DNA from 2 places in the Mycobacterium seoulense genome. Region 1 is predicted to be linked to the other one. Evidence: predicted binding sites of a transcription regulator. Region 1 holds the regulator's gene; the other holds the start of a gene.
The links. Region 1 encodes LexA, which represses DNA repair genes until DNA is damaged. Its sites were predicted from a motif close to CGAACANNTGTTCG; they were not measured.
Positions count from the first base shown of each region.

Region 2: a site for LexA is predicted at 5,071-5,084, ahead of ruvC (crossover junction endodeoxyribonuclease RuvC). Genes of this name have one in related genera too.

Region 1 covers NZ_AP022582.1:598,294-613,164, forward strand. Annotated here, with positions in the region: gene miaB (tRNA (N6-isopentenyl adenosine(37)-C2)-methylthiotransferase MiaB) at 1-1,064, shown strand, start outside; gene G6N37_RS02975 (Rv2732c family membrane protein) at 1,052-1,690, shown strand; gene G6N37_RS02980 (DUF349 domain-containing protein) at 1,687-3,048, opposite strand; gene G6N37_RS02985 (DMT family transporter) at 3,448-4,416, shown strand; gene G6N37_RS02990 (class III extradiol ring-cleavage dioxygenase family protein) at 4,452-5,141, shown strand; gene miaA (tRNA (adenosine(37)-N6)-dimethylallyltransferase MiaA) at 5,149-6,072, shown strand; gene dapF (diaminopimelate epimerase) at 6,077-6,949, shown strand; gene hflX (GTPase HflX) at 6,996-8,417, shown strand; gene G6N37_RS03010 (acyl-CoA dehydrogenase family protein) at 8,511-9,671, shown strand; gene G6N37_RS03015 (LGFP repeat-containing protein) at 10,246-12,495, shown strand; gene lexA (transcriptional repressor LexA) at 12,520-13,218, opposite strand; gene G6N37_RS03025 (LysM peptidoglycan-binding domain-containing protein) at 13,509-14,003, shown strand; gene nrdR (transcriptional regulator NrdR) at 14,113-14,577, shown strand; gene G6N37_RS03035 (peroxynitrite isomerase) at 14,616-14,871, shown strand, end outside.
Region 2 covers NZ_AP022582.1:745,097-759,967, reverse strand. Annotated here, with positions in the region: gene car (carboxylic acid reductase) at 1-520, shown strand, start outside; gene G6N37_RS03850 (hypothetical protein) at 585-1,259, opposite strand; gene G6N37_RS03845 (DUF1304 domain-containing protein) at 1,391-1,774, opposite strand; gene G6N37_RS03840 (hypothetical protein) at 1,931-2,602, opposite strand; gene ruvB (Holliday junction branch migration DNA helicase RuvB) at 2,848-3,906, opposite strand; gene ruvA (Holliday junction branch migration protein RuvA) at 3,903-4,502, opposite strand; gene ruvC (crossover junction endodeoxyribonuclease RuvC) at 4,499-5,053, opposite strand; gene G6N37_RS03820 (DUF4178 domain-containing protein) at 5,234-5,845, shown strand; gene G6N37_RS03815 (DUF2617 family protein) at 5,856-6,359, shown strand; gene G6N37_RS03810 (DUF4247 domain-containing protein) at 6,356-6,787, shown strand; gene G6N37_RS03805 (DUF350 domain-containing protein) at 6,822-7,277, shown strand; gene G6N37_RS03800 (polyamine aminopropyltransferase) at 7,274-8,872, shown strand; gene G6N37_RS03795 (YebC/PmpR family DNA-binding transcriptional regulator) at 8,884-9,639, opposite strand; gene pdxT (pyridoxal 5'-phosphate synthase glutaminase subunit PdxT) at 9,854-10,450, opposite strand; gene tesB (acyl-CoA thioesterase II) at 10,458-11,303, opposite strand; gene pdxS (pyridoxal 5'-phosphate synthase lyase subunit PdxS) at 11,318-12,166, opposite strand; gene G6N37_RS03775 (PPE family protein) at 12,455-13,573, shown strand; gene G6N37_RS03770 (PE family protein) at 13,589-14,871, shown strand, end outside.

The DNA.
Region 1 (14,871 bases):
ACGCTGCTTGGGTTTCCGTCTCGGTCGGGTGCAACAACAGCTGCACCTTCTGCATCGTCCCCTCGTTGCGGGGCAAGGAGGTCGACCGGAGCCCGGTCGACATCCTGGCCGAGGTGCGCGCGCTGGTGGCCGACGGCGTGCTCGAGGTGACGCTGCTGGGCCAGAACGTCAACGCCTACGGCGTCTCCTTCGCCGACCCGGCGCTGCCCCGGGATCGCGGCGCCTTCGCGCGGCTGCTGCGGGCCTGCGGGGACATCGACGGGCTGGAACGGGTGAGATTCACCTCCCCGCATCCCGCCGAATTCACCGACGACGTCATCGATGCCATGGCACAGACGCCGAATGTCTGCCCGGCCCTGCACATGCCGCTGCAGTCGGGCTCCGACCGGGTGCTGCGGGCGATGCGGCGCTCGTATCGCGCCGAGCGCTACCTCGGCATCATCGACCGCGTCCGCGCGGCCATGCCCCACGCCGCCATCACCACCGACCTGATCGTCGGGTTCCCCGGTGAGACCGAGGACGACTTCGCGGCCACCCTGGAGGTGGTGCGGCAGGCCCGGTTCGCCGCCGCGTTCACCTTCCAGTACTCCAAGCGGCCCGGCACCCCGGCCGCCGAACTGGACGGGCAGCTCCCGAAAGCCGTTGTGCAGGAACGCTATGAGCGGCTGGTCGAGCTGCAGGAGCAGATCTCGCTGGAGGGCAACCGCGCGCTGGTTGGTCAGACCGTGGAACTGCTGGTCGCCGCCGGTGAGGGACGCAAGGACACCCACACCGCCCGGATGACGGGCCGCGCCCGCGACGGCCGCCTGGTGCACTTCAGCGCCGACGACCGGGTACGACCCGGCGACGTGGTCAGCGCGGTGATCACCCAGGCCGCGCCGCACCACCTCATCGCCGACGCCGGCATCCTCAGCCATCGCCGCACCCGCGCGGGAGACGCCCACGCCGCCGGGCAGCGCCCGGGCGGCATCGGTCTCGGCATGCCCGCCGTCGGACCGCCCACCGGCCCCACAGAACCCACAGAACCCACAGAACCCACAGAACCCCTTGGATGTGCGCGATGAACGAAGAACACCCCGACTTCCACGCCCTGCGGACCGAAATCGAGGCCGCCGAGCGCCGCGTGGCGCGCGGATTCGACCCGGGCCCACGCGGTTTCGTCGTGGCGATCCTGGTCTTCGTGCTGCTGGGATCGTTCATCCTGCCGCACACCGGTGCGGTGCGGGGCTGGGACGTGCTGTTCAGCAGCCACGGCGCCGGCGCGGCCGCGGTGGCGTTGCCGTCGCGGGTCTTCGCCTGGCTGGCGCTGGTGTTCGGCGTCGGGTTCTCCATGCTGGCGTTGGTGACGCGGCGCTGGGCGCTGGCCTGGATCGCGCTGGCGGGCTCGGCGCTCGCCGGGGCGGCGGGGCTGCTGGCCATCTGGTCGCGCCAGACGGTGGCCGCGGGGCATCCGGGCCCCGGGGTGGGGCTGATCGCCGCGTGGATCGTCGTCCTCGTGCTGACCTATCAGTGGGCCCGGGTGGTGTGGTCGCGCACCATCGTGCAACTCGCGGCCGAGGAGCAGCGGCGCCGCGTCGCGGCGCACCAGCAGTCGAAAACGCTGCTCGACAGCCTGGACGACACCGGGCCGGGCGCCCCGAACCGGAACGGCGGGTCGACGGACCGAGCGCCCCGGGAGCCCGGAGCCTAGGGCTTGCGGGTCAGCGCCTCGGCGGCCGCCTGCGCCCACTGCCGCCACTGCTCGGCGTTGGCCCTGGCTTCTTCGGCCTCCTTGGTGCGGCCCGCCGCCGCGGCCTTCTGGGCCTGCTGCTCGTATTGCTCGGCGCGAGTGCGGAACTGCTCGGCGCGGGCCTGCGCCTGCGGGTCCGACCAATCGGCGTCGCCGGCGTCGCGCACCTTCTTCTCGACCGCGCGCATCCGACGCTCCAATTCGGCCGACCGCTCCCGCGGCACCTTTCCGATCGCGTCCCATCTCTCGGCGATCGAGCGCAGCGCCGCCCTGGCCGCGTCGTGATTGCCGGTGTCGATCTTCTCGGCTTCGGCCAGCAGCGCCTCCTTGGCGGTGGCGTTGGCGCGCAACTCGGCATCCTTCTCCGCCGTGGCCGCGTTGCGAGCCGTGAAGAAGACGTCCTGGGCGGCCTTGAACCGCCGCCACAACGCGTCGTCGACATCCCGGGCCGCGCGGCCTGCCGCCTTCCACTCCGTGAGCAGTTTGCGGAACTCCGCGCTGGTGGCGGTCCAGTCCGTCGAGCCGGACAACTCCTCGGCCCGTTCGCAGAGTCGTTCCTTGGCCTGCCGAATGCCCAGGCGTTCGCGGTCCAGTTCGGCGAAATGCGATCCCCGCCGCCGGTTGAACGCCTCCCGCGCCGCCGAATAGCGCTTCCACAGCGCGTCATCGACCTTCCGGTCCAGGCCGCTGATGGTCTTCCACTCGTCGAGGATGGCCCGCAGCCGGTCACCGGCCGCCTTCCACTGCGTGGAGTTGGCGCCCAACTCCTCGGCCTCGGCGGCCAGCGCCTCCTTGCGCGCCGTCTGGGTGGCGCGATGCTCGTCGCGGCGGGATCGCTCCTCGGCGACGGTGGCCTCGACCTGGTCGATGAGGCTGGTCAGCCGGCGGGCCAGCGCGTCGATGTCGCCCAGTACGGCCGCCGTCGGCAGTGTCTCGGCGAGCTCGGACGCGTGGGCCTTGATCTTGCGGGCGTCACCGGTTCCCGCCGCGAGCCGCTCCTCCATGAGCGTGATCTCGGTGCTCAGGTCGTCGAAGCGGCGGCCGAAGTGGGTGAAAGCCGCTTCTCGGTCACCGGCCTGCCAGGAGCCGACGATGCGCTCGCCGTCGGCGGTGATCAGCCACACCGTGCCGTCGTCGTCGACGCGCCCGAACCGATGCGGATCGCTGGCCGGCGGCGCCGGCACGGGGTGGGTGAGGGGCCGTGGGCCCGGGCTCGGCGGCCGGGGACCGGGACGCGGTCCCGGGCGTGGCACCGGGCGCGAAACCGGTTGGGGCACCGGCCCCGCCGGGGTTCCGCCGTTCGCTTCGTCAGCCGTCATCGCTCGTCACCTACCCTTCGCGCGGTCGCTGCTCCGCGCACCTGCCGCGCGTAGCGGCACCGTGTGCTGCGCCGGTGGGCGGCCCTCGCGGCCCTCCCAACAGCTGCTCAACAGTATTCAAGCAGCTTGGCGGCCCATGCGCCGCCACCCTGACCTTCTTGCTCGGGATGCAGCGGCGCGGACGCATGGCGGCGGCCCGCGCACCGGCTTAACCGGATCGCAGCCTCACCCACAGGCCATACATAGGTTAATGACGTATCAACAGAGGGTGAATCGGTGAACGGACAGCGGCGTGGCCGACGTCATACAGTTGTTGCTGAACTGATCGCAAATATTGCGTGTATTTGCCCGTGCCCCAGGGAAAGCTGGTCGGGGCAATCGTGAGGTGAGGGGTCGCTCATGTCGAAGGTTGATGTCGCGGCGTTGATCGCAGTGTGCGCGGCGTTGGCATCCGCGGTCGGCGATGTGATCCGTCAGCGCTCCGCGCAGGAGATCACGGACAAGCAGGTCGGCCATCTCGAGCTGTTCCGCATGTCGCTGCGGGACACCCGGTGGTGGTTGGGCGGCCTGGCGGCGATCGTCAACTACAGCCTGCAGGCCGGGGCCCTGGCCTGGGGCTCGGTCGTGCTGGTGACCGCCCTGCAGGTGACGGCGTTGCTGTTCGCCCTGCCGATCTATGCCCGGCTGACCAAGCGCCGGGTGACCCGCTGGGAGTGGGCGTGGGCGGTGACCCTCGCCGGCGCCCTGGCCGTGGTGATCATCGTCGGCGACCCGGCCGCCGGCAATCAGCGCGCATCGGTCGGCACCTGGGCCGTAGTCGCCGCGGTGATGGTGCCGCTGCTGGTGGCGTGTGTGGTGGCCGCGCGAATCCGGTCGGGCAGCCCGATCGCGGCCGCGCTGCTCGCGGTGGTGGCGGGTTCGGCCTTGGCCCTGTTCGCCGTGCTCACGAAGGGCATCGTCGAGGTGGGCGAGGACGGCCCGTTGGCCGTCCTGAGCGCGCCCGAGTTCGTTCCCTGGCTGCTGCTGGCGCTGACCGGGATGATCTTCCAGCAGTCGGCGTTCCGTGCCGGAGCGCTGACGGCGTCCATGCCGACGATGACCGTGGCGAAGCCCGTGGTCGCCGGTGTGCTCGGCATCTTCGTGCTCGGCGAAACGCTGGGCGCGACCGGACCCAAGGCCCTCGTGCTGATCGCGGCGGTGGCGGTGGTGATCGTGGCGACGATCGCGCTGGCTCGCGGCGAGGCCGCCACCATGGTCGCGCAGGTCGGGCGAGACGCCGGGGACATCACGCCGGGCGCGTCGTCGTCCGAAGACGACGACGCCGGCCCTTGTAGCGATCCCATCCTGGCTGCGCCGGCCGAGGCCTGAGGCGCGCCGCCCCGGCGAAACGTTAGTTTGGTGGCGTGCTCAGCGGCATCGCGATCGTTCCGTCGGCTCCGCTGCTGGTGCCCGAGCTCGCCGGAGCGGCCGCCGCGGAGGTGACCGACCTGGCCGCCGCGGTGCTGGCGGCGGCCGTCTTGTTGCCCTCGCGCTGGACCGTCATCGGGACCGCCGGGCGCGACGACGCGTTCGGCCCCGGCGCGGCCGGCAGTTTCGCGGGCTTCGGCGCGGACGTACGGGTCGGGCTTTCCCCGCGGGCCGACGTCGGGGCGCCGGCCGACCTGCCCGTGTGCGCGTTGCTGGCCGCGTGGGTCCGGGGCGAAGTCCGGCCGGACGCCACCGCGCAGGCGCGGGTCTACGCCGCCGACCACGACGCCGAGACGGCGCTGGCCCGCGGCAGGCGCTTGCGCGCCGAGATCGACCGGTCCCCCGAGCCGATCGGGGTCCTGGTCGTGGCCGACGGCGCGAACACCCTGACACCGGCCGCCCCCGGCGGATACGACCCGGGCAACGCCGACGCGCAGCTGGCCCTCGACGACGCGCTGGCCACCGGTGACGTCTCGGCCCTGACGCGGCTGTCGCCGCAGATCCTGGGCCGGGTCGCCTTTCAGGTGCTGGCCGGCCTGGCCGAACCCGGCCCGCGATCGGCCAAGGAGCTATACCGCGGTGCCCCCTACGGCGTGGGCTACTTCGCCGGTGCCTGGCAGCTCTGAGGTGGCCGTGCGACCGCTGGCGATCATCGGCCCCACCGGAACCGGCAAGTCGCAGCTGGCGCTCGACGTCGCCGAACGGGTCGAGGGCGGCGCCGAGATCGTCAACGCCGACGCGATGCAGCTCTATCGGGGAATGGACATCGGCACCGCCAAACTGCCCGTCGACCAACGCCGCGGCATCCCGCATCACCAGCTCGACGTCCTGGACGTCACCGAGACCGCAACGGTCGCCCGCTACCAGGCCGCCGCCGCCGTGGACGTCGAGGCCATCGCCGCCCGCGGCGCCGTGCCCGTCATCGTGGGCGGCTCCATGCTCTACATCCAGTCCCTGCTCGACGACTGGTCGTTCCCCGCCACCGATCCCGCCGTGCGGGCACGCTGGGAACAGCGGCTGGCCGAGGTGGGGGTCGGCGGCCTGCACGCCGAGTTGGCCCGTCGCGACCCCGCCGCGGCCGCGGCCATCCTGCCCACCGACGCGCGGCGCACCGTCCGGGCGCTCGAGGTGGTCGAGCTGACCGGGCAGCCGTTCGCCGCGTCCGCACCCCGCATCGGCGCGCCGAGGTGGGACACCGCCATCGTCGGCTTGGATTGTGAGACAACGCTTCTCGACGAACGGCTGGCCCGCCGCACCGACGCGATGTTCGACCACGGCCTGGTCGACGAGGTGAGTGCACTGCTCGACAAGGGCCTGCGCGACGGTGTCACCGCGTCGCGCGCCCTGGGCTACGCGCAGGTGATCGAGGCGCTGGACGCCGGGGGCGGCGCCGATCGGCTGCGCGACGCGCGGGAACAGACGTACGTGGGCACCCGACGCTATGTGCGCCGCCAGCGGTCGTGGTTCCGCCGCGACCACCGGGTCCGCTGGCTGGACGCGGGCGACGCCGCCCGGCTCGTCGACGAAGCCCTGCGGGCCTGGCGCCACGTATCCTGAGCGGGTGCAATTCGCCAAGGGCCACGGCACCGAGAACGACTTCGTGCTGCTCCCGGACGCGCAGGCCACGCTCGACCTCACCGCGGCCCGGGTGGCGGCGCTGTGTGACCGGCGGCGCGGGCTGGGCGCCGACGGGGTGCTGCGCGTGACCACCGCCGGTGCCGCCCTGTCGGCCGGCGTGCTCGACCGGCTGCCGGACGGCGTGGCATCGGCCGACTGGTACATGGACTACCGCAACGCCGACGGCTCGCTCGCCCAGATGTGCGGCAACGGCGTCCGGGTGTTCGCGCACTACCTGCGGGCCAGCGGGTTGGAGGCCCGCGACGAATTCGTGGTCGGGTCGCTCGCCGGCCCCCGGCCGGTCACCGTGCACCGCGCCGATGCGGTCCGCGCCGACATCAGCGTCGAGATGGGCAAGGCCAACACGCTCGGCCCGGGTAGCGCGCTCGTCGGCGGCCGTCGGTTCACCGGCCTGGCGGTCGACGTGGGCAACCCCCACCTGGCGTGCGTGGATCCGGACCTGACCGCCGAGGAGCTGGCGACGCTGGACGTGGCGGCGCCGGTCGCATTCGACCACGCCCAGTTCCCGGACGGCGTCAACGTCGAAGTCCTGACGGCACCGGCCGACGGCGCGGTGCGGATGCGGGTGCACGAGCGGGGCGTGGGCGAAACGCGCTCATGCGGCACCGGCACGGTCGCGGCCACCGTGGCCGCCCTGGCCGCCGCCGGCGCGGCCACCGGCACCCTGACGGTGCGGGTCCCCGGCGGCGACGTCGTCGTCACCATCACCGACGCCACCAGCTACCTGCGGGGTCCCTCGGTACTGGTGGCGCACGGCGAGGTCAGCGAGGAATGGTGGAACGCGCAGGAGCGTTAATTCAAGTGCACGACGCCGATCCGCCGTGCATCATCGTGTATTGCCTATGACACAACCTGAATTCGAACATCACGCTCCCGCGGAGCCAAGCACCGGCGAACTCGCCCTGGAGGAACGGTCTGCGCTGCGCCGCGTCGCCGGTCTGTCCACCGAGCTCACCGACGTCTCCGAGGTCGAGTACCGCCAGCTCCGGCTGGAACGCGTCGTGCTGGTCGGCGTGTGGACCGACGGCACCGCCGCCGACAGCGAGGCCAGCATGGCCGAGCTGGCCGCCCTCGCGGAGACCGCCGGCTCCCAGGTGCTCGAAGGGCTCATCCAGCGCCGCGACAAGCCCGACCCGTCCACCTACATCGGCTCGGGCAAGGCGCAGGAGCTCCGCGAGGTGGTGCTGGCGACCGGCGCCGACACGGTGATCTGCGACGGTGAACTGTCCCCGGCGCAGCTGACCGCGCTGGAGAAGGCGGTGAAGGTCAAGGTCATCGACCGCACCGCGCTGATCCTCGACATCTTCGCCCAGCACGCCACCAGCCGGGAGGGCAAGGCGCAGGTATCGCTGGCCCAGATGGAGTACATGCTGCCGCGGCTGCGCGGCTGGGGTGAGTCGATGTCCCGGCAGGCCGGTGGCCGCGCCGGCGGCAGCGGGGGAGGCGTGGGCCTGCGCGGTCCGGGTGAAACCAAGATCGAGACCGACCGCCGCCGCATCCGCGAACGCATGGCCAAGCTGCGCCGCGAGATCAAGGACATGAAGCAGGTCCGCGACACCCAGCGCAGCCGCCGCCTACAGAGCGACATGCCGTCGGTCGCCATCGTCGGCTACACCAATGCCGGCAAGTCGAGCCTGCTCAACGCGCTGACCGGGGCGGGGGTCCTGGTGCAGGACGCGCTGTTCGCCACGCTGGAGCCCACCACCCGCCGCGCCGAGTTCCTTGACGGTCGCCCTTTGGTGCTCACCGACACCGTCGGATTCGTCCGCCACCTGCCCACCCAGCTGGTCGAGGCGTTCCGCTCCACGCTCGAGGAGGTCGTCGACGCCGACCTGTTGCTGCATGTGGTCGACGGCTCCGACGCCAACCCGGTGGCCCAGATCAATGCGGTGCGCGAAGTGATCTCCGAGGTCATCGCCGACCATCACGGCGACCCGCCCCCCGAGCTGCTGGTGGTGAACAAGGTCGACGCCGCCAGCGGCCTCACCCTGGCCAAGCTTCGGCACGCGCTGCCCGGCGCGGTGTTCGTCTCGGCACGCACGGGCGAGGGCATCGACGCGCTTCGGCGCCGGATGGGGGAGCTCGCCGTTCCCACCGACACGGCCGTGGACGTGGTGATTCCGTACCACCGCGGCGACCTGGTGGCCCGGCTGCACGCCGACGGGCGCGTGCAGCAGCAGGAGCACCACCCCGACGGCACCCGGATCAAGGCCCGGGTCCCGGTGGCGCTGGCCGGGCGCCTGCAAGAGTTCGCCGCCCGCTGATCTCCGCGGCGCCCCTACCCCGCCGTCTGCCGACCAACCGTCTGGTTGGTATATGTTGGGCGACAGAGTTCCCAGTCGCCGGAGGTCATCCACATGGGCAGTGCCGTCAAGTACCAGCGCACGCTTTTCGAGCCGGAGCACGAGCTGTTCCGCGAGTCCTACCGGGCCTTCCTCGATCGTCATGTCGCGCCCCACCACGACGAGTGGGAGAAGGCCAAGATCGTCGACCGGGGCGTGTGGCTCGAAGCCGGCAAGCAGGGCTTCCTCGGCATGGCGGTGCCCGAGGAATACGGCGGCGGCGGCAACCCCGACTTCCGGTACAACACGATCATCACCGAGGAGACCACCGCCGGTCGCTACAGCGGCATCGGCTTCGGCCTGCACAACGACATCGTGGCGCCGTACCTGCTGGCCCTGGCGACCGAGGAGCAGAAGCAGCGCTGGCTGCCGAAGTTCTGCACCGGCGAGCTCATCACCGCGATCGCGATGACCGAACCCGGAACCGGCAGCGACCTGCAGGGCATCAAGACCCGCGCGGTCAAGCAGGGTGACCACTACGTGCTCAACGGCGCAAAGACGTTCATCACCAACGGAATCAACGCCGACTTGGTGATCGTGGTCGCGCAGACCGATCCCGACAAAGGGGCGCAGGGCTTTTCATTGATCGTCGTCGAACGCGGCATGGAGGGCTTCGAACGCGGCCGCCACTTGGACAAGATCGGGCTGGACGCACAGGACACCGCCGAGTTGTCGTTCACCGACGTCAAGGTGCCCGCCGAAAACCTGCTGGGGCAGGAGGGCATGGGGTTCATCTACCTGATGCAGAACCTGCCGCAGGAACGGATCTCGATCGCCATCATGGCGGCCGCGGCGATGGAGCACGTGCTCGAGCAGACGCTGCAATACACCAAGGAGCGCAAGGCATTTAACAAGCCGATCGGCAGCTTCCAGAACAGCCGCTTCGTGCTTGCCGAGCTGGCGACCGAGGCCACCGTGGTGCGCATGATGGTCGACGAGTTCATCCGGCTGCACCTGGACAAGAAGCTGACCGCCGAACAAGCGGCGATGGCCAAGTGGTACTCCACCGAAAAGCAGGTACACCTGATCGACCGGTGCCTGCAGCTGCACGGCGGTTACGGCTACATGCGCGAATACCCCGTTGCCCGTGCCTATCTGGACGCGCGGGTGCAGACCATCTACGGCGGCACCACCGAGATCATGAAAGAGATCATCGGCCGCAGCCTGGGGGTCTAGCCCTAACACCGTTGGTCGGCAACGCCATCGGCCGGCCAATTCGCAACGGTTACGGCAAACCGGATCGGTGCCCGCGACGCGGCCCGTTTTCCCGGGTAGATCGTGGCAAAGTTAATGGCCTCACGTACCGTCGGCACATGTGTTTCGGGTACGTCGCCCGGGTAATGACAGACCGTCGAGCCGAAAAGCACGACGCCGCGGGGCACCTGGTGAAGTTCGGTGCCGCCCGCGGGCGCCCGATCGTCACGCAGGACGGCGGCCGTTCCTTATTGCACACGCGGTGGTCGGCCGCGGATTACGGCGCGATTTCCCGATCATCGGGCGAGCGACGGCGGGGTTGGCCGCGATTTGAGCGTGGCTCGGCATCATTTCGACATCGGCGTGGTATCCGTTTTTGTAATATTCGTGATCTGACTTCGCATTTTTCGTTGGCTGGAGCAAAGTTATGCGAGCCCGGCAAAAATGCGGTTCGGAACGGGGTTGTTTCCCCGCGGTCGTACCGCGGCTCGCTCGCCGGCTGTGCAGGCGCGGGCGTAGCCGCTGATAGGGGAATAGCCGTCGGCTGGGAGGCTTGGTGAACGGGCAGAGAGGTCACATGCGCAGGCTGGTCGGGAGCGCGCTGGTCAGCTTGACCGCCGCAGCAATTGCCGCCGCCTTGCTGGCGCCCCCCGCGGCGGCGTCGCCCATCGGCGACGCCGAGGCGGCCATGATGGCGGCGTGGGAGAAGGCCGGCGGTGACGGTTCGCCTCTGGGCGCCCGCAAGGGCGACGTGTACCCGGCCGGCGACGGTTTCGCGCTCGACTTCGACGGCGGCAAGATGTTCTTCACCCCGGCGACCGGTGCCAAATTCGTCTACGGGCCCATCCTGGACAAATACGAGATGCTGGGCGGCCCCGCCGGCAGCGATCTGGGGTTCCCGGCCATCAACGAAGTGCCCGGCCTGGCCGGACCCGACAGCCGGGTGGCCACCTTCTCGGCGAGCGACAAGCCGGTGATCTTCTGGACGCCCGACCACGGGGCGTTCGTCGTGCGCGGCGCGATCAACGCCGCCTGGGACAAGCTCGGCAGTTCGGGCGGCGTGCTCGGGGTCCCGGTCGGCGACGAAACGTACAACGGCGAGGTCTCCGCCCAGAAGTTCAGCGGCGGTCAGGTCTCGTGGAACAGGCAGACGAAGCAGTTCACCACCGAGCCCCCGGCTTTGGCCGACCAACTGAAGGGCCTGCAGGTCGCGATCGACCCCACCGCGGCCATCAACATGGCGTGGCGAGCGGCCGGCGGCCCCAATGGGCCGTTGGGGGTCAAGAAGGGCGCGCAATATCCGATCGGCGGCGACGGGATCGCCCAGGACTTCGCCAACGGAAAGGTGTACTTCAGCCCGGCCACCGGCGCCAACGCCGTCGAAAGCAACATCCTGGCCAAGTACGAGTCGCTGGGCGGACCCGCCGGCAGCGACCTGGGTTTCCCCACCGCCACCGAGTCCGACGGCGGCATCCCGTCCAGCCGCGTCGTCACCTTCTCCGGCGCCGACAAGCCGGTGATCTTCTGGACTTCGGAGCACGGCGCGTTCGTGGTGCGCGGGGCCATGAAGGCGGCGTGGGACAAGCTCCGCGGGCCGGCCGGCAAGCTGGGCGCTCCCGTCGGCGACCAGGCCGTCGACGGCGACGTCGTCTCCCAGCAGTTCGCCGGCGGCAAGATCTCCTGGAACCGGGCGAAGAACACGTTCAGCACGGAGCCGGCCAACCTCGCGCCGCTGCTCTCCGGCCTGCAGGTGTCGGGCCAGAACCAGCCGAGCAATTCGGCGACGCCCGCCCATCCCAAGAAGTTCACGTGGCAGTCGTGGTGGCTGCTGGCCGTCATTCCGGTGGTCGTGCTGATCGTCCTGGCGGGGCTGCTGGCCTTCGGATGGCGTCGGCGTCGTGCCGCGCAGGAGGGTGCCGGCTACGAGCCGCACCCCGACCTCGCCGGCGGCTACGACGCCGTGGGCGACCAGCATTGGGGGCACGAGGACGTCACCACCGAACAGTTCGGCCACCAGCCGGGAGCCCCCGAAGCCGAGGCCGCCGGGCGGGTCAGCTGGCGGCGCGGCGGCGCGGACGAGGGTCCATTCGCGGGCGAGCAGGAGGACCCCGACGCGGTGGACACCGACTCCTTCTCCGTCGTCACGCCTGCGGACCTGTCGGAGGCCGGCTACCCCGAAACCGAAGCCGAATACGGCGAAGCCGAATACGGCGAAGCCGAATACGCCGAACCTGAACGCGGCGAAGCCGAATACGGCGAGTCCGAATACGCCGATGCGAATTACGCCGACGCCGACTATGCCGGCGCCGAGTACGCCGGCGATGAGCATGAGCCCGCCTACCGCGACACCGACCACGCCGACGACGAATACCTGGAGGCCGAGGAAGTCGCGGTGCCGCACGCGCCCGCGGACGCCGGATTCGACGGCGGTGCAGCCGATGCCGCCCCACCCGAGGCCGAGTACCCGGACGTCGCGGTACCGCACGTCCCCGCGGACATTGCCGAGGCCGAGGCCGCCGCTCCGGAGGCCGTCGCGCCGGCGGTCGTCGCATCCGAGCAGCGCGGCGGGCGGCACGCGGCCGCGGACGACGAAGACAGCGCGGGGGCCGGCCCGGCCGGGCGCCCGACCATCCACCTGCCGCTCGACGATCCCTACCAGGCGCCCGACGGATACCCGATCAAGGCGAGCGCCCGCTTCGGGCTGTACTACACGCCGGGCAGCGAGCTCTATCACGACACGCTCGCCGAAATCTGGCTGTCCAGTGAGGAAGTGGCGCAGGCCAACGGCTTCGTCAAGGCGGACTGAGCCGGGCGGAACCGCGCGACGGGGCTAGACCTTGCGGATCACCGTGACGACCTTGCCGAGCACGGTCGCGTCATTGCCGGGAATGGGGTCGAACGCGGGGTTGTGCGGCATCAGCCACACCTGACCGCCCGCCCGCTTGAACGTCTTCACGGTGGCTTCCCCGTCGATCATGGCCGCGACGATGTCGCCGTTGTCGGCGACGTTCTGCTGTCGCACCACCACCCAGTCGCCGTCGCAGATCGCCGCCTCGACCATGGAGTCGCCGACGACTTTGAGCAGGAACAGCGTGCCCTCGCCGACCAGCTCGCGCGGCAGCGGGAAAACGTCCTCGACGGCTTCCTCGGCGAGGATGGGGCCGCCGGCCGCGATGCGCCCCAGGACCGGGACGAATATCGGCTCCGGCAGGGCGTCCGACCCGGCGACATCGGTGGCCGGCGCCGCCGCGCCGTCATCGGCGCCGCGGACGTCGACCGCCCGTGGGCGGTTCGGGTCGCGACGCAGGTATCCCTTGCGTTCCAGCGTGCGCAGTTGATGAGCCACCGACGATGTCGACGTCAGGCCCACCGCGTCGCCGATCTCCCGGATGCTCGGCGGGTAGCCACGGCTGGTGACCGACGCGCGAATGACGTTCAAGATGGTGCGTTGCCGTTCGGTCAGTGATGAATCGACGGCGTGCAGTCGACCGCCCGCGCCGGCCGATGAGGTGTCGTTGCTGTCGCTCATGGCACTGAATGTAGCCCCACAGCGCCCAAGAATCAAACATGTGTTCGACTAGCGTGTCGCGGTGGCGGACGGGGGATGGAATCGCCCATCGACATCGTTAATCACAAAGGTGTAACTCTTCGGTGGATCGGGTATTTCAGCCGCATGTCAGCTCTGGCGGCCACGGACTTGTCGGTGGCGTGGTCTAGCGTTCGACTCGTGCGACACGCTTCGCTCACATGTTCGGATATCGAACACACGAGCGATACAGTCGAACAGCTGAGCGAATTTAGTTGACCGGAGGAACGCAGATGACAACCATCCACACGCTGGCGCCGCGCGCCGGCAGCCCCCGGCGTCCGGTCAACGGACCGGTCCAGGGCCTTGGCTACGGCCGGGACGTGCTGGCCCGCTCGCGCCGCCCCGTCCCCTCACGACCGGCCGGCGCGCCCATGCGCTACCACCGCACCGGCGTCGCGATGTCGGCCGCGCCCCACCGCAAGCGCCCCGTCACGGTGGCCACCACCGTCTGGCTGGCGCTGGCCGCCGGTGCGATCACCCTGTGGCTGGGCCTCGTCGGCAACGTCGGTCAGGTGCTCAACGGCGACTCCGGGAGTTCGGCCGCGCACGTGCCCGACCGGCTGGCCGTCGTGCGGGTCGAGGCGGGGGAGTCGCTGCAGGACGTCGCGCACCGGGTGGCGCCCGACGCGCCGGCCCGCCAGGTGGCCGACCGGATCCGCGAGCTCAACGACATGAACTCGCCGAGTGTGCTCGCCGGTCAGACCCTGATCGCCCCGGTCGGCTGACGACCGCCGTGCCGGACCGCTTACCGGCCGCGTATGCGCGGGCGGGTAACCGCACGGGTACGCTCGAAGTGCTGCGGTACCTGGTAGTCGGCACAGCGAAGGAGCGGTCATGCATTGCCCGTTCTGCCGTCATCCCGATTCCCGGGTGATCGACTCGAGGGAAACCGATGAGGGGCAGGCCATCCGGCGCCGCCGATCGTGCCCCGAGTGCGGACGGCGTTTCACCACCGTGGAGACCGCGGTGCTGGCCGTGGTCAAACGCAGCGGAGTCACCGAACCCTTCAGCAGGGAAAAGGTCATCAGCGGTGTCCGCCGGGCCTGCCAGGGCCGACAGGTGGACGACGATGCGCTGAACCTGCTCGCCCAACAGGTCGAGGACACCGTGCGCGCCGCGGGGTCCCCGGAGGTCGCGAGCCACGAGGTCGGCCTGGCCATCCTCGGTCCGCTGCGCGACCTCGACGAGGTGGCCTACCTGCGGTTCGCGTCGGTGTATCGCTCGTTCGAGTCCGCGGACGATTTCGAGCGCGAGATTCAGGCGTTGCGCGAACACCGCCAGGTCACCACCCCGAGCTGACGGCCCGGCCCACACCGTTCGGGCCTAGGCTCGTTTTCATGCCTATCGACTTGCATCCCGATCTCGCGGCCCTGGCACCACTCCTCGGGACCTGGGCCGGCCGGGGGTCGGGCGAGTACCCGACGATCCAGCCCTTCGACTATCTGGAAGAAGTGGTCTTCTCCCACGTCGGCAAGCCGTTTCTGGCGTACGCGCAAAAGACCAAGGCGCCGGCCGACGGCAAGCCGTTGCACGCAGAGACCGGGTACCTGCGCGTGCCGCAGCCCGGTCACGTCGAACTGGTCCTGGCCCATC
Region 2 (14,871 bases), 150 kb from region 1:
CCTGGTCGCCACCGGTGTCGCTCCCGGTTCGTTCTACGAGCTGGACGCCGAGGGCAGCCGTCAGCGTGCGCACTACGACGGGCTGCCGGTCGAGTTCGTCGCCGCGGCGATCTCCATGCTGGGCACGCAGCTGCTCGACCACGTCGCAAGCCGGGACGGCTTCCAGACGTACCACGTGATGAACCCGTACGACGACGGCATCGGTCTCGACGAGTACGTCGACTGGCTGGTCGACGCCGGCTACGGGATCCAGCGCGTCGCCGACTACGGCGACTGGCTGCGGCGGTTCGAACAGGCGATGCGGACCCTGCCCGAGCGGCAACGCCAGTACTCGCTGCTGCCCCTGCTGCACAACTACCAGGAGCCAGAGAAGCCGATCAACGGGTCGATGGCACCGACCGACCGCTTCCGCGCCGCCGTGCAGGACGCGAAGATCGGCCCGGACAAAGACATTCCGCATGTCTCGGCGCCGGTCATCGTCAAGTACGTCACCGACCTGCAGCTGCTCGGACTGCTGTAAGCGCCACACGGCAATCGCCCACTCCCTCGCGGGGACTGGGCGATTGCCGTTGGGTCAGAGCGTGTTACTGCTGGGGGTGCGGCCAGCGCAGGTACGCGGCGTTGGCGCCCGACGCCGGGCGCTGGCGACGCCACCCCCGCTTGGGCTCCGGGTCGGAAGCCGTACGCGGCTTGGTCAGCGCGCCCGAGGACACCTCGGCCGGCTCGTACACCGACTCCCGGTACGGTTCGGCGCCCGGCGCCCCCGGCGCGGCGGGCTGCACGTCGCGCGCCAGGCGCACGGCCGTCCGCGCCAGCGCCACACCGCCGACGAAGATGATCAGCGCACCCAGCCCGGAGAAATAGGTGACCTCGAGCACCGCACGCTTGCGCTCGGTGGCGGCGACGGGATCACCGGCGGAGCCGATGCCCAGCAGCGGCGCGAACTGACCGCCGACGACGAACCAGGCGCCGGCCAGGACGGCCAGCCAGCCGCCCAGCATCGCCGCCACGCGGTTCCCGGCGACGATCAACAAGAGACCGCCCAGCACGGTCGCCGCCCCCGGCAGAACCTCGAGCCACCCCCGAGCCGAACTCCACGCCCACTCCCGATCGGGTGTGTAGGCGAAATCGAAGCGCGGTCCGACAAACGGTATTAACGCCCCCCACGCCCCCAGAATGACCAGGAGCAATCCGCTGACCGCGCCACGCGAACGCGGCATGCTCAGCCCGCGGGTTCGGCCGTCTTCTGCGTATTTCATGACATCCCCTCGTTGAATACCGGGCCTGTTTCCGGCCCGCCATGGGTACCCGGCGGTTTCCACTCGTAACCCATCCGGCGGCCGAAAACCACCCCGGGCCGTGGCCATTGGGGCTGGTGAGGCCGGTGTTACTACCGAAGCCCGAGGAGCAGCAGCACGATCGCAATGACCGGAAAGGCGCCCTGGGTCACCGCGGCCCGCGCCTTCTCCGGCGCCGACAACAGCAGCACCACCGCGGCCGCGGCCATGGACCCGACGCCGGCCAGAATCAGTGCCGCGCCAACGGCGTTGTGCCGCAAGGCAATCGCAACGATCCCCACGCCGCCGACCACCGCCAGGAACAGGTTGTAGAAGCCTTGGTTGAAGGCCAGCAGCTTGGTGGTCTCGGCCTCCTCCGCCGTGGTGCCGAACGTGGCCCGGGTGCGCGGCGAGGTCCAGGTCAACGATTCCATTACGAAGATGTACACATGCAGTAACGCCGCCAATGCGGCGAATATCAGCCCGGCTGTGAGCATCGCTTCTCCTCCGTCGTCGAGGCCTGCGGCGCGACAAGGCCTCCGCGTGTCTCGGTGTGCCGGTGGACTTTACCGACCTGCGCCTGCCCGGACCGTCCCAAACGCGAAAAGGCGCCGGCAGCCAAGGCTGCCGGCGCCTGCCGCGTGACTGGTCAACTACACACCGGCGTGGTGGCGCCGGTGGAACAGGCCGCCGCCGGCGCGACGGCCGAACAAGCCGCGCCCGCGGGGCTCGGCTTCCACCCGGTCCGTACGGGCCGCGGGCACGCCCCGCGTCTCGTCGTACATGGCCGGTTCGCCCGCCGGCACGGCGTCGGCCGCCACCGCCGGATCCCTCACCACGACGTCTCGCGCGTGCCGAACCGCCAGGCGCCCCACCGCGGCCCCGCCCAGGAAGACGATCAACGCGCCGAGTCCGGTGAAGTACGTGACCTCGAGCAGGGCGCGTTTGAAGTCCGTCGCGGCCATCGGTTGGCCGACGTCGCCGATACCAAGTGTCGGCGCGAAGGCGCGGCCGACGACAAACCAGGCGCCGGCAACGACCGCCAGCCAGCCACCGAACACCGCGTTGGCGCGGTTACCGGAGAGAAGCACCAGCAGGCCGCCCAGTGCCGCGGCGGCGCCGGGGAGCACCTCCAGCCAACCCTTGGCCGTGGTCCACGTCCATGCCGGATCGGCCATGTAGGCCCAGTCGATGTTGGGCCCGAAGAACGGCACCAATGCGCCCCAGGCCCCCAAAAGAATCAGTAGTAGCCCGGTCAGCGCGCCGCGGGTGCGTGGCATGTACAGCGCGCGAGGGCGTTCGTAGTCGTGGCGCGTGGTCCTCATGAGAATCTCCTTCACCAGGTATTGCTGCTGTGACCCTGGTTACCCGGCGGGCCCCACGCATAACCGGCCGCCGACCACCTAGGTGTTTGCTGTGCGACCGGACTGTGGGCACGGCCGACGCGGCCCGCGCTCGGTTATCCCTGGTGGCGGCGCCTTGAGCGGCCCGGCGCCGGGGGCCGACGCACCTTTGGGCACTTGCTCACCCGGCAGGTCACGATTTGATAATGGTCGCGACCGGCTGAGGGCTAGTCGAAGAGGCCGGCCTGCCCAAGCCCCGTGACCCCCGCCGGGGGGCTCATGCCCAGGTGCGTCCACGCCTGCGCGGTGGCCACCCGCCCGCGCGGCGTCCGCGCGACCATCCCGGCGCGGACCAGGAACGGCTCGCACACCTCCTCGACGGTGGCGGCCTCCTCACCGACGGCGACGGCCAGCGTCGAGACCCCGACCGGCCCGCCGCCGAAGCTGCGGGTCAGCGCCGACAGCACCGCCCGGTCCAGCCGGTCCAGACCGAGTTCGTCGACGTCGTAGACCGCCAGCGCCGACTTGGCCACGTCGCGGGTGATCACCCCGTCGGCGCGGACCTCCGCGAAGTCGCGGACCCTTCGCAGCAGCCGGTTGGCGATGCGCGGCGTGCCGCGCGAGCGCCGGGCGATCTCTTCGGCCGCCTCCGCGCCCAGCTCGATACCCAGAATGCCGGCGGAGCGGGCCAGCACGAGCTCCAGCTCGGCGGGCTCGTAGAAGTCCATGTGCGCGGTGAAGCCGAACCGGTCGCGCAGCGGGCCGGTCAGCGCGCCGGACCGCGTGGTCGCGCCGACCAGGGTGAAGGGCGCCACCTCCAGCGGTATCGACGTCGCGCCGGGACCCTTGCCGACCACCACGTCGACCCGGAAGTCCTCCATGGCCAGGTACAGCATCTCCTCCGCGGGCCGGGCGATGCGGTGAATCTCGTCGATGAACAACACGTCGTGCTCGACCAGGTTGGACAGCATGGCGGCCAGGTCCCCGGCGCGTTCCAGGGCCGGACCGGACGTGACCCGCAACGACGACCCGAGCTCGGCGGCGATGATCATGGCCAGCGACGTCTTGCCCAGCCCGGGCGGACCCGACAGCAGGATGTGATCCGGTGTGCCGCCGCGGTTCTTGGCCCCCTCGATCACCAGCTGGAGCTGTTCGCGCACCCGCGGCTGGCCGATGAATTCCCCCAGCGAGCGCGGCCGCAGGCTGACGTCGATGTCGCCCTCCCCGACGGACAGGGCCGGGGACAGCTCGCGGTCGGCGAAGTCGTCGTCGCCGGCGCCGGTCATCGTGCCTTACCCAGCATCGACAGGGCCGCGCGCAGGGCGCCCGACGTCGTTGCGTCCGGCTCGCCGGCCAGCACCTTGTCGGTGGCCTCTTCGGCCTGCTTGACCGCGAAGCCCAGGCCGACCAGGGCCTCCACCACCGGTCCCCGCACGGCGTGCCCGTTCACCACCGGCGCGCCGGCCGGTGCGCCCGCCGCGCCGGCTCCGACCTTGTCGCGCAGCTCGAGCACCATCCGTTCGGCGCCGCGCTTGCCGATGCCGGGCACCCGGGTCAGCGCGGTGACGTCGCCGTCGTGCAGCACCTGCCGCAACGCGGCGGCGTCGTGCACCGCCAACGTCGCCATCGCCAGGCGCGGCCCGACGCCCGACACCGTCAGCAGCGTCAGGAACAGGTCGCGGGTGTCGGAGTCGGGAAACCCGTAGAGCGTCATCGAGTCCTCGCGGACCACCATCGCGGTGATCAGCCGGGCCTCGGTCCCCGCGCGCAGCGTCGCCAACGTCGACGGTGTCGCGTTCACCCGGTAGCCGACGCCGGCCGCCTCGATCACCGCGTGATCGAGCGCCACCTCGAGCACCTCGCCGCGCACCGAGGCGATCACCGGGCGGCCTTCAGCTTGGCCAGATACGCCTGGCGTTGCCGCGCGGCCAGCGCCTCGGCCGCCGCCATCCGGGCCATCATCGGCGCCCTCCAGCAATGACAGATCGCCAACGCCAGCGCGTCGGCGGCGTCGGCCGGCGTCGGCTTGGCTTGCAGCGCAAGGATTTTGGCGACCATCGCGGTGACCTGGGCCTTGTCCGCGGCGCCGTTGCCGGTGACGGCGGCCTTGACCTCGCTGGGCGTGTGGAAGTGCACGTCGATGCCGCGCTTGGCCGCCGCCAGCGCGACGACTCCGCCGGCCTGCGCGGTGCCCATCACGGTCGACACGTTCAGCTGGGAGAACACCCGCTCGATCGCCACGACGTCCGGCTGATGGGTGGCCAGCCAATGCTCGACGGCGTCGCTGATGGCCAGCAACCTCCTGGCCAGCGGCGCATCCGACGGGGTCCGCACCACGTCGACGTCCAGCGCGACCACGCTGCGCCCGCGCCCGGTTTCCACGACCGACAGTCCGCATCGGGTCAGCCCGGGGTCGACGCCCATCACCCGCATTGCCCGCTCCCACCTGTAGAACAGCTGTTCGATACCCTAGCGGCCGCGACCGACGGCTCCGCGCAGGACACGCGGCGGCGCCGCCCAATTCGTGTCGGGAGGTTACAGCGCCGAATCCACCGAAAAGCTGTTAGCTTTAGCCGACGTTCGCTCAAGCAAGGTGGCAACGGAAGGGTTCGCGTGGGATCACTGCTGGTCGTTGTCGCGATCGTGCTGTTCATCGCATCCATCGTCGTGCTCGTCATCGCTTTGCGGCGCCCCAAGCAGCCGGGCCCGCCGCGCGGACGCCAGGATCCCCTCTCCTTCAACGCGATGCCGGAGTTCGGCCCCCGCCAGCTCGGGCCCGGCGCCATCGTCAGCTACGCCGGCGTCGACTACGTGGTCCGCGGATCGGTGACGTACCACGAAGGCCCGTTCGTGTGGTGGGAGCACCTGCTCGAAGGCGGTGACCAGCCGATCTGGTTCAGTGTCGAGGAGGACGACGGGCGCCTCGAGCTGGCGATGTGGGTCAGCCGCAAGGACGTTCAGCTGCAGCCGGGTGACCAGTACGTCGTCGACGGGGTGACGTTCCACGAGTCCGAACGTGGTCGCGCCTCGTTCACCACCGAGGGCACCACGGGCCTGCCGGCGGGCGGCGAGATGGAGTTCGTCGACTGCGCCAACGCCGACGAGTCGGCGCTGCTCTCGTTCGAGCGTTGGGCGCCGGGCATGCCGTGGGAGATTTCGACCGGCAAGCCCGTGCTGACCGGCGAACTGACCGTGTATCCGGCGCCCCCGCCCTCGTCCTCCTAGGAGCGCGTCGGTGCCGCTTCATCAGCTCGCCGTAGCGCCCTCGGACGTTTCCGGGCAAAACCTCGGACTCGCGCTCAACGCGCCCACACCGCCCCCGCTGGCGACCTGCGTTCTGCACCACCCCGACGGCGGAGCGCTGTTGCTCGGGGTCCTCGGCGCGTCGCACGTCGTGACGGTCGAACACGCCGCGGGCCGGTTCTCCGAGGAGGTCTCGTGCACGGCACGCGGCCACGGCGTCGACCTGCCGGAGCGCACGACCGCGCGCGGCTATTCGCTGGAATCCCGCATCGATCGGCACGACGAGGCGACCTTCCGCCGCGTCGCGCGTGACCTTCGAGACCGGTGCGCGCGGGAAAAGGGTTGGCTCGGCGGCTCTTTCCCCGGTGACGACGCCGCGCTGACCGCGTTGGCCGCCGAACCCGACGGCGCCGGCTGGCGCTGGCAGACCTGGCACCTGTACCCGGCCGGCAATGGCGGCATGGTGGTCCACACGACGAGCCGGTGGCAGCCGTGAGCCGCAACCGCCTGTTCGTGATCGCCGGCGCGCTGGCCGTGGCCGCCGTCGCGTGCCTCGTTCCCGGAATCATCTTGCTGCAGAAGAACATCGGCTCCTACATCGCCGGCCACTATCACGCGTACTCCCACGACGCGAACGGCACGCGCTACGAATGCAGCGGTCCACCCGACGACGTGGCCGACACGCTCGCCGAGTACCAGGCCCCCCAGGCCCGCGCCGCCAACGGCGACAACGAGTACCTGCGCTACAGCAACAACATCGTGATCGTCGGCCCCGACGGCAATCGCCCGTGCAGCATCCGCCTGGAAAGCCTGAACGCCGGGTACAGCCACGGCGCCTTCATCTTCCTCGGTCCCGGCTTCACCCCCGGCTCCCCCTCGGGCGGCGCCGGAGGCAGCCCGGGTGGCCCCGGCGGAACCAAGTGACGTCTAGCCGATAGAAACCGCAAAGGAGACAACCATGTACCTCGCCGTCGAGATCGGCACCGTCGATCTCAATCCCGTCATGAAAGGCGCAGTCGCGACGATCCTGTACTTCTGTGTCGGCATGGGAGTACTTCTCGTCGGGTTCTACGCGGTCGACGTATTGACCCCGGGCAATCTGCGCCGGCTGGTATTCATCGACCGCCGCCCCAACGCCGTCGTCGTCGCCGGTGCCATGTACATCGCCCTGACCGTCGTCATCATCTCCGCCATCGCGAACAGCTATAGCCAGCTGGGCCAGGGGCTCGTCGGCGTGGCCGTATATGGGCTGATGGGCGTGATCCTGCTCGGAATAGCCCTGCTTGCAATGCATCTGCTGATACCGGGCAGTTTTCACGAGCACATCGACGAGCCCGAGCTGCATCCGGGATCGTTCGCCGTGGCGCTGATCTTGCTCGCCGTTGGAGGGGTCACGGCCGCCGCGGTGTCATGACCTCCGTTGAGCTGCCGGCGTCAGAGGTGAACCCGCCCGCGGAGCCTTCGGCGCGCTGGCGGGCCGTGCTGCTGGCCGCGGTCGCCGCGTGCGCGGCGTCGGGCATCGTCTACGAACTCGCGCTGCTGACGCTGGCGGCCAGCCTCAACGGCGGCGGCATCGTCGCCACGTCGCTGATCGTCGCGGGCTACATCGCCGCGCTCGGCGTGGGCGCCCTCGTGGTCAAGCCGCTGCTGGCGCACGCGGCGATCGCCTTCGTCGCGGTGGAGGTGTTGCTGAGCGTCGTCGGCGGCTTGTCGGCGGCGGCGCTGTACACGGTGTTCGCGTTCATCGACGACGAGTCGATGTGGATGCTGGCGGTCAGCACCGCCCTGATCGGGGGGCTGGTCGGCGCCGAGGTGCCGCTGCTGATGACCATGCTGCAGCGCGGGCGCATGGCCCCCGATGCGGATCACGCGGCCGACACCGGCCGGACCCTGGCCAACCTCAACGCCGCCGACTACCTCGGCGCGCTGCTGGGCGGCCTGGTCTGGCCGTTCCTGCTGCTGCCGCAGCTGGGCATGATCCGCGGCGCGGCGGCCACCGGCATCGTCAATCTCCTGGCCGCGGCCGTCGTGGCGGTCTTCGTGCTCCGCCGGATCGTGTCCACCCGACAACTCCTGACGGCGCTGTGCGCGCTCGCCGCGGCACTCGCGCTGCTGGCCACGCTGCTGGCGCGGTCGGCCGACATCGAGACAACGAGCAGGCAGCGGCTCTACGCCGACCCGATCATCGCCTACCAGCACTCGGCCTACCAGGAAATAGTGGTAACCCAGCGCGGTAACGACATGCGCCTGTACCTCGACGGCGGCCTGCAGTTTTCCACCCGCGACGAGTACCGCTACACCGAAAGCCTGGTCTACCCCGCGCTCGGGGCCGGCGCCCGATCGGTCCTCGTCCTCGGGGGCGGCGACGGGCTGGTGGCCCGCGAACTGCTGCGTCAGCCGGGCATTGCCCAGATCGTGCAGGTGGAACTCGACCCCGCGGTGATTCAGTTGGCGCGCACCACCATGCGCAGGGCCAACGGCGGTTCGCTGGACAGCCCGCGGGTCAAGGTGGTGATCGACGACGCGATGCGCTGGTTGCGCTCGCCGCACCCGGACGTCGTCCCGGCCGGCGGCTTCGACGCGGTGATCGTCGACCTTCCCGACCCCGACACCCCGGTCCTGGGCCGGCTGTATTCGACCGAGTTCTACGCGCTGGTCGGGCACGCGCTGGCCGCCGACGGCCTCATGGTGGTCCAGTCGGGCAGCCCGTTCTCGACGCAGACGGCGTTCTGGCGCACCGCGTCGTCAATCCGCGCGGCCGGCTACGCGGTGACGCCGTACCACGTGTACGTGCCGACGTTCGGTGACTGGGGTTTCGCGCTGGCGCGCCGCGGGGCCAGCGCGCCCACGCCCACCGTGCCGCCCAGCGCGCCCCCGCTGCGCTTCCTCAATCAGCACGTCCTCGACGCCGCCACGGTGTTTCCCGACGACACCCGCCCCCGCCCGCTCGAGCCCTCGACGCTGGACAATCCGCGCATCGTCGACGACATGCGGCACGGCTACGACTAGTTCTGGTGGCGTCAGTCCTCGTCGAGAGCTGCCAGCACTTCGTCGGACAAATCGACGTTGGTCCACACGTTTTGCACGTCGTCGCTGTCCTCCAGGGCGTCGACGAGCTTGAATACTTTCCGTGCGCCGTCAACGTCCACCGGCACGCTGACCGACGGCTGGAAGCTGGCCTCGGCGGACTCGTAGTCGATGCCGGCATCCTGCAAAGCCGTCCGCACCGCGACCAGATCCGTTGGCTCCGAGATGACTTCGAAGCTGTCACCCAGGTCGTTGACGTCCTCGGCGCCGGCGTCCAGCACCGCGGCCAGGACGTCGTCCTCGGACAGGCCGTTCTTTTCCAGGGTGACCACGCCCTTGCGGGTGAATAGGTAGGACACCGAGCCCGGATCGGCCATGGTGCCGCCGTTGCGGGTCACAGCCACCCGGACCTCGCCGGCCGCGCGGTTGCGGTTGTCGGTCAGGCATTCGATCAGCACGGCCACGCCGTTGGGCCCGTAGCCCTCGTACATGATCGTCTGGTAGTCGGCGCCGCCGGCTTCCTCGCCCGCGCCGCGCTTGCGCGCGCGCTCGATGTTGTCATTGGGCACCGAGGTCTTCTTCGCCTTCTGGATGGCGTCGTAGAGCGTCGGGTTGCCCGCCGGGTCGCCGCCGCCGGTACGCGCGGCGACTTCGATGTTCTTGATCAGCCGGGCGAACTCCTTGCCTCGGCGCGCGTCCTTGACGGCCTTCTGGTGCTTGGTGGTGGCCCACTTGGAATGGCCGCTCATCGGTGTGTCTTACCTCTTCTGTCTCCGAAAGTTCGCCAGACGAGTCTACGTGCACGGTCGGCGCCGCCCCCGCGTCCACTCCCCTTGCGGCCCAGCCGCCCCAGCCGCCACACGAACGCGGGCATATGCGCCGTCGCGAACGTGATATCGCCTGCGCTATCACTTCGCGTGATCACGCCGCAACCTCAGAGTTGGTGCCGGTGTGACGGGTGGGTCAGGCGACGCCGTTGACGAGGTCGACGAAGAGCCGGTGGACGCGCCGGTCTCCGGTCATCTCGGGGTGAAACGCCGTCGCCAGCTTCGTGCCCTGCCGCACCGCGACCGTGTGCCCCGAGGCTTCGGCCAGCACCTGCACGCCGTCACCGGCGCGCTCGACCCACGGGGCGCGGATGAACACCGCGCGCACCGGACCGTCCAGGCCGGCGAACGGTATGTCACCCTCGAACGAATCGACCTGTCGCCCGAATGCGTTGCGGCGCACGGTCATATCGATCGCACGCAGGGGCAGCGCCTCCCGGCCGCCCGCGCCGGCGTCGAGGATCTCGCTGGCCAGCAGGATCATGCCCGCGCACGCGCCGTAGGCGGGCAGCCCGTCGGCGAGCAGCCCACGCAACGGCTCCAGCAGGTCGAGGTCGAGCAGCAGGTGGCTCATGGTCGTGGACTCCCCACCGGGAATCACCAGCCCGTCGACGTTCTCGAGCTCGCCGCGGCGCCGCACCGGCATCGATTCGGCCCCGGCTTCGCGCAGCGCGGCCAGGTGTTCACGGGTGTCGCCCTGCAGCGCCAGCACGCCGATGCGCGGCGCGCTCACTGCGCTCTCACTGTTTGGAGGGCTGGAATCCGCGCTCGAAGCGGGTCAGCCCCTCCTGCATGACCGCCGCCACCATCTCGCCGGTCTGGGTGAAGATCTTGCCCTGGCACAGGGAGCGGCCGCCGCTGGCCGACGGCGACGACTGGTCGTAGAGCAGCCACTCGTCGGCCCGGAACGCCCGCATGAACCACATCGCGTGGTCCAGCGACGCCACCTGTAGATGCTGGCGCACGTCGAGGTGGTTGACCTGCGCCGATCCCAGCAGCGTGAGGTCGCTCATGTAGGCCAGCGCACAGATGTGCAGCACCGGATCGTCCGGCAGCGGGTCGCGATGGCGAAACCACACCTGCTGCTGGGAGGCCTTGCCGGGCGACAGCCGAAGCTGTTCGCGCGGCACGATGCAGACGTCCCACTCCTCGAACTGCTTGAATCCGGCGTCGTCGAACACCTTGATCGAGTCGAGGCCGGGCAGCCCGTCGGGCGGCGGCGCGGCCGGCATGACGTCCTGGTGGTGGATGCCCTCCTGGTCGGTCTGGAAGGACGCCCCCATGCTGAAGATGATTTCCCCGTGCTGGATGGCGTTGACCCGCCGGGTGGCAAACGAGCCGCCGTCGCGGGTGCGCTCGACGATGAACACGGTGGGCTCGTTGGCGTCCCCGGGCCGCAGGAAGTAGCCGTGCAGCGAGTGCACCTGGTAGCGCGGGTCGACCGTGCGCACCGCCGAGACGAGCGACTGGCCGGCGACGTGGCCGCCGAACGTGCGCTGGAAATATCCCGACTCCGGGCTGAACACCCGACCGCGATAGATGTTGACCTCGAGTTGCTCGAGATCAAGGATCTCTTCGATTGCCACCAACAGCCCTCGGCTTACCAGCCGCGTTCGGCCAGCCGATGGGGCTGCGCGATCTGCTCGACGTTGATGCCCACCATCGGCTCGCCCAGCCCGCGCGACACCTTGGCCAGCACGTCGGGGTCGTCGTAGAACGTGGTGGCCTTGACGATGGCGGCGGCGCGCTGCGCGGGGTCCCCCGACTTGAAGATTCCCGAGCCGACGAAGACGCCCTCGGCGCCCAGTTGCATCATCATGGCCGCGTCGGCGGGGGTGGCGATGCCGCCCGCGGTGAACAGGGTGACCGGCAGCTTGCCGGCCCGGGCCACCTCGACGACGAGGTCGTATGGCGCGCGCAATTCCTTTGCGGCAACGTATAATTCGTCCTCCGACATCGAGGTCAGCCGCCGAATCTCGCCGCCGATCGCCCGCATGTGCGTGGTCGCGTTGGAGACGTCCCCGGTGCCGGCCTCACCCTTGGACCGGATCATCGCCGCGCCCTCGCTGATGCGCCGCAGGGCCTCGCCGAGGTTGGTCGCCCCGCACACGAACGGCACGGTGAACTTCCACTTGTCGATGTGGTGGGTGTAGTCGGCGGGGGTCAGGACCTCGGACTCGTCGACGTAGTCCACGCCGAGGCTCTGCAGGATCTGCGCCTCGACGAAATGCCCGATGCGCGCCTTGGCCATCACCGGGATGGTGACCGCGGCGATGATGCCCTCGATCATGTCGGGGTCGCTCATCCGCGACACCCCACCCTGGGCGCGGATGTCGGCGGGCACCCGTTCCAGCGCCATCACCGCGACGGCGCCGGCGCCCTCGGCGATGCGGGCCTGCTCGGGGGTGACGACGTCCATGATGACGCCGCCCTTGAGCATCTCGGCCATGCCGCGCTTGACGCGCGCGGTTCCGGTTCGTCCGCTGCCGTGGCCTGACGCGGCGGTATCCACTGCTGATCTCCTTCAACCGTTGTCGCCCCAGTCTAGTGGGGGGCGGGACACGGATTTTCCAACGGCGGAGTCACAAAGGGCCGATCGGCCCTAGGCCCCGAAATCGGCCCCTTGCTAGACACGTCAGCGTTAGTTTGCTCACATCGTCTGGATGCGGACGCGACCCGTCGCGTGGCCACCTGGTTGCGGGAACGGCGGCCGCCGACCTGGCTGAGGAGGGTCGGGATGGTGCCGGATTTTGGGCTGCTGCCGCCCGAGATCAACTCCGGTCTGATGTATGCCGGTCCGGGCGCGGGGTCCATGCTGGCCGCGGCCGCCGCCTGGGCGGGGTTGTCCGCCGAATTGGGATGGGCGGCGTCCTCGTATGCGACGGTGATCGCAGCGTTGACGAGCGGGCCGTGGCTGGGTCCCTCGGCCGTCGCGATGGCGGCCGCGGCCAGCCCGTTCGTCACCTGGTTGGCGGCGACCGCGATGGACGCCGAGCAGGTGTCGACCCAGGCGATGGTGGCGGCGGCGGCCTACGAGGCGGCGTTCGCGATGACGGTGCCGCCGCCCGTGATCGCCGCCAACCGCGCGCAGCTGATGGCGTTGATCTCGACGAACTTCTTCGGCCAGAACACCCCGGCAATCATGGCCACCGAGGCGCACTACTCCGAGATGTGGGCACAGGACGCCGCCGCGATGACCGCCTACGACGCCAGCACGCTGGCAGTGGGGGCGCAGTTGACGTCGTTCGCTGAACCGCCCGACGGCCTCGGCCCCGCGCCGCAGGCCGCGGCGTCGGTGACAACCGAGACGCAATCGGCGATGTCGGACGCCCAGCTGCTCTCGTCGCTGTTTCAGTCGTTCGGGCTCTCCCCGTCGCCGACTTCGGGGCTGTCGCCGCTGGAGATGCTCTCGATGGGCGGCGAGTTCGCCATGCAACCCATGAGCATGCTCGTCAGTCAGGTCCTGGGCCAATTCATGGGTGGCGCCAATCCGTTAATGAGCGGTGCTGTCGCCGGCATGCCGTCCATGGGTTCGGCCTTGGCCTCCGCCGGTTCCGCGCTGGGGGCGCAGGCCCCGTCGCAGCTGGGTGCTCCCGCGGTGTTGGCGGATGCGGGTAGGGCGGGTTCGATTGGGGCGCTGTCGGTTCCGCCGAGCTGGGCCACCGAGGTGCAGGCGCCTACATCGACCGCTCCGGTTGCCGGCGTGCCGACCACTGGTGTGAGTCAAGTGACGCCCAGCGTGCCGAGAGTGCCGTTCAAGCCGGCGGTGACCACACCCGGGCGCGGGGTGGCCGGTGTGAATCCGGCAATCGAGGCACCGCGCTCCGGTGTGCTGGCGCGCCCGGTGGTGGGCTAGTCAGGCGGCGATGCGATGTCGTTCGTGATCACAGCCCCGGAGACGCTGGCAGCGGCCGCCACTGATTTGCAGGGGATCGGTTCGGCGATAGCCGCCGCGGACGGCGCGGCGGCCACCCCGACGACTATGGTGTTCCCCCCGGCCGCGGATGCGGTATCCGTCCGCACCGCGGCGCTGTTCGCGGCGATCGGCCAGCGCTATCAGGAGATCGGCGCGCGGGCGGAAGCGTTTCATCAGCAGTTCGTGCAAACGTTGATCGGCAGCAGCGATTCGTATGCCCAGGCGGAGGCCTCCAACGCGGCCGCCACGCAACTGGCGCCGGCCCTGCCCTCGCAGCAGACGGTGACCGGAAGCTTGAGCCTGGCAAGCCAAGTGCAAAGCACTCCGACGACGTCGTCGTCGACCAACGTGGCGTTGATCATGGGCGGCACCGGAAACCCGCAACCCACCCCGTCCTACGTGACTTCCGTCTACAGCACCTACATCGCCCCCCATTACCCCGGCTATACGCCGGTGGGTTTGACTACGCCCGAGGACTTCTGGCCCGTCACCGGCCTCACCAGCGAAACCTTCGGTCAGTCGGTCCGGCAGGGCGTATCGATACTCAACAGCGCCATCCTGAGCGAAACCGGCGCGGGCAATCACGTTGTCGTACTGGGCTATTCGCAGAGCGCCACGATCGCCACACTCGAAATGCGTTACCTGGACGCCTTACCCGCCGCCATCCGGCCGAGTTCGGACCTGCTGTCGTTCGTGATGCTCTCCGACCCGAACGTTCCGGGCACCGGCATCCTGACGCACTTCATCCCCGGCTTCGGCGCGTTTCACGTTGTGACTCCGGTGGACACGCTCTACCAGACCGCCATCTACACACTCCAATACGACCCCATCGCCTACTTCCCGCGGAGCATCTTCAACATCCCGGCGGACCTCAACGCCCTGCTGGGCTTTCCCTACCTGCACTCCGCATATCCGACCCTCACCGCCGCGCAGCTTGCCACCGCCATCCAGACGCACATCGGCATGACCACCTACTACCTGATTCCCCAGAACCTGCCGCTGCTGGACCCGCTGCGCATGATTCCCATCCTGGGCAACCCGCTGGCCGACCTGCTCCAGCCCTTCGTTCGGCCGTTCATCGACTTCGGCTACGCCACCGGTCTTCCCGGGCCGTTCCAGTCCCTCTCGGTCACCGCTGCCGGCGGCCTGGGCCCGGTTGCGGCGCAGGCGATCCCGGAATCCCTGGCCGCGGGACTGAGCCCGCCATTAGACCTCCATGTCTCGGTGAGCGGGCTGTG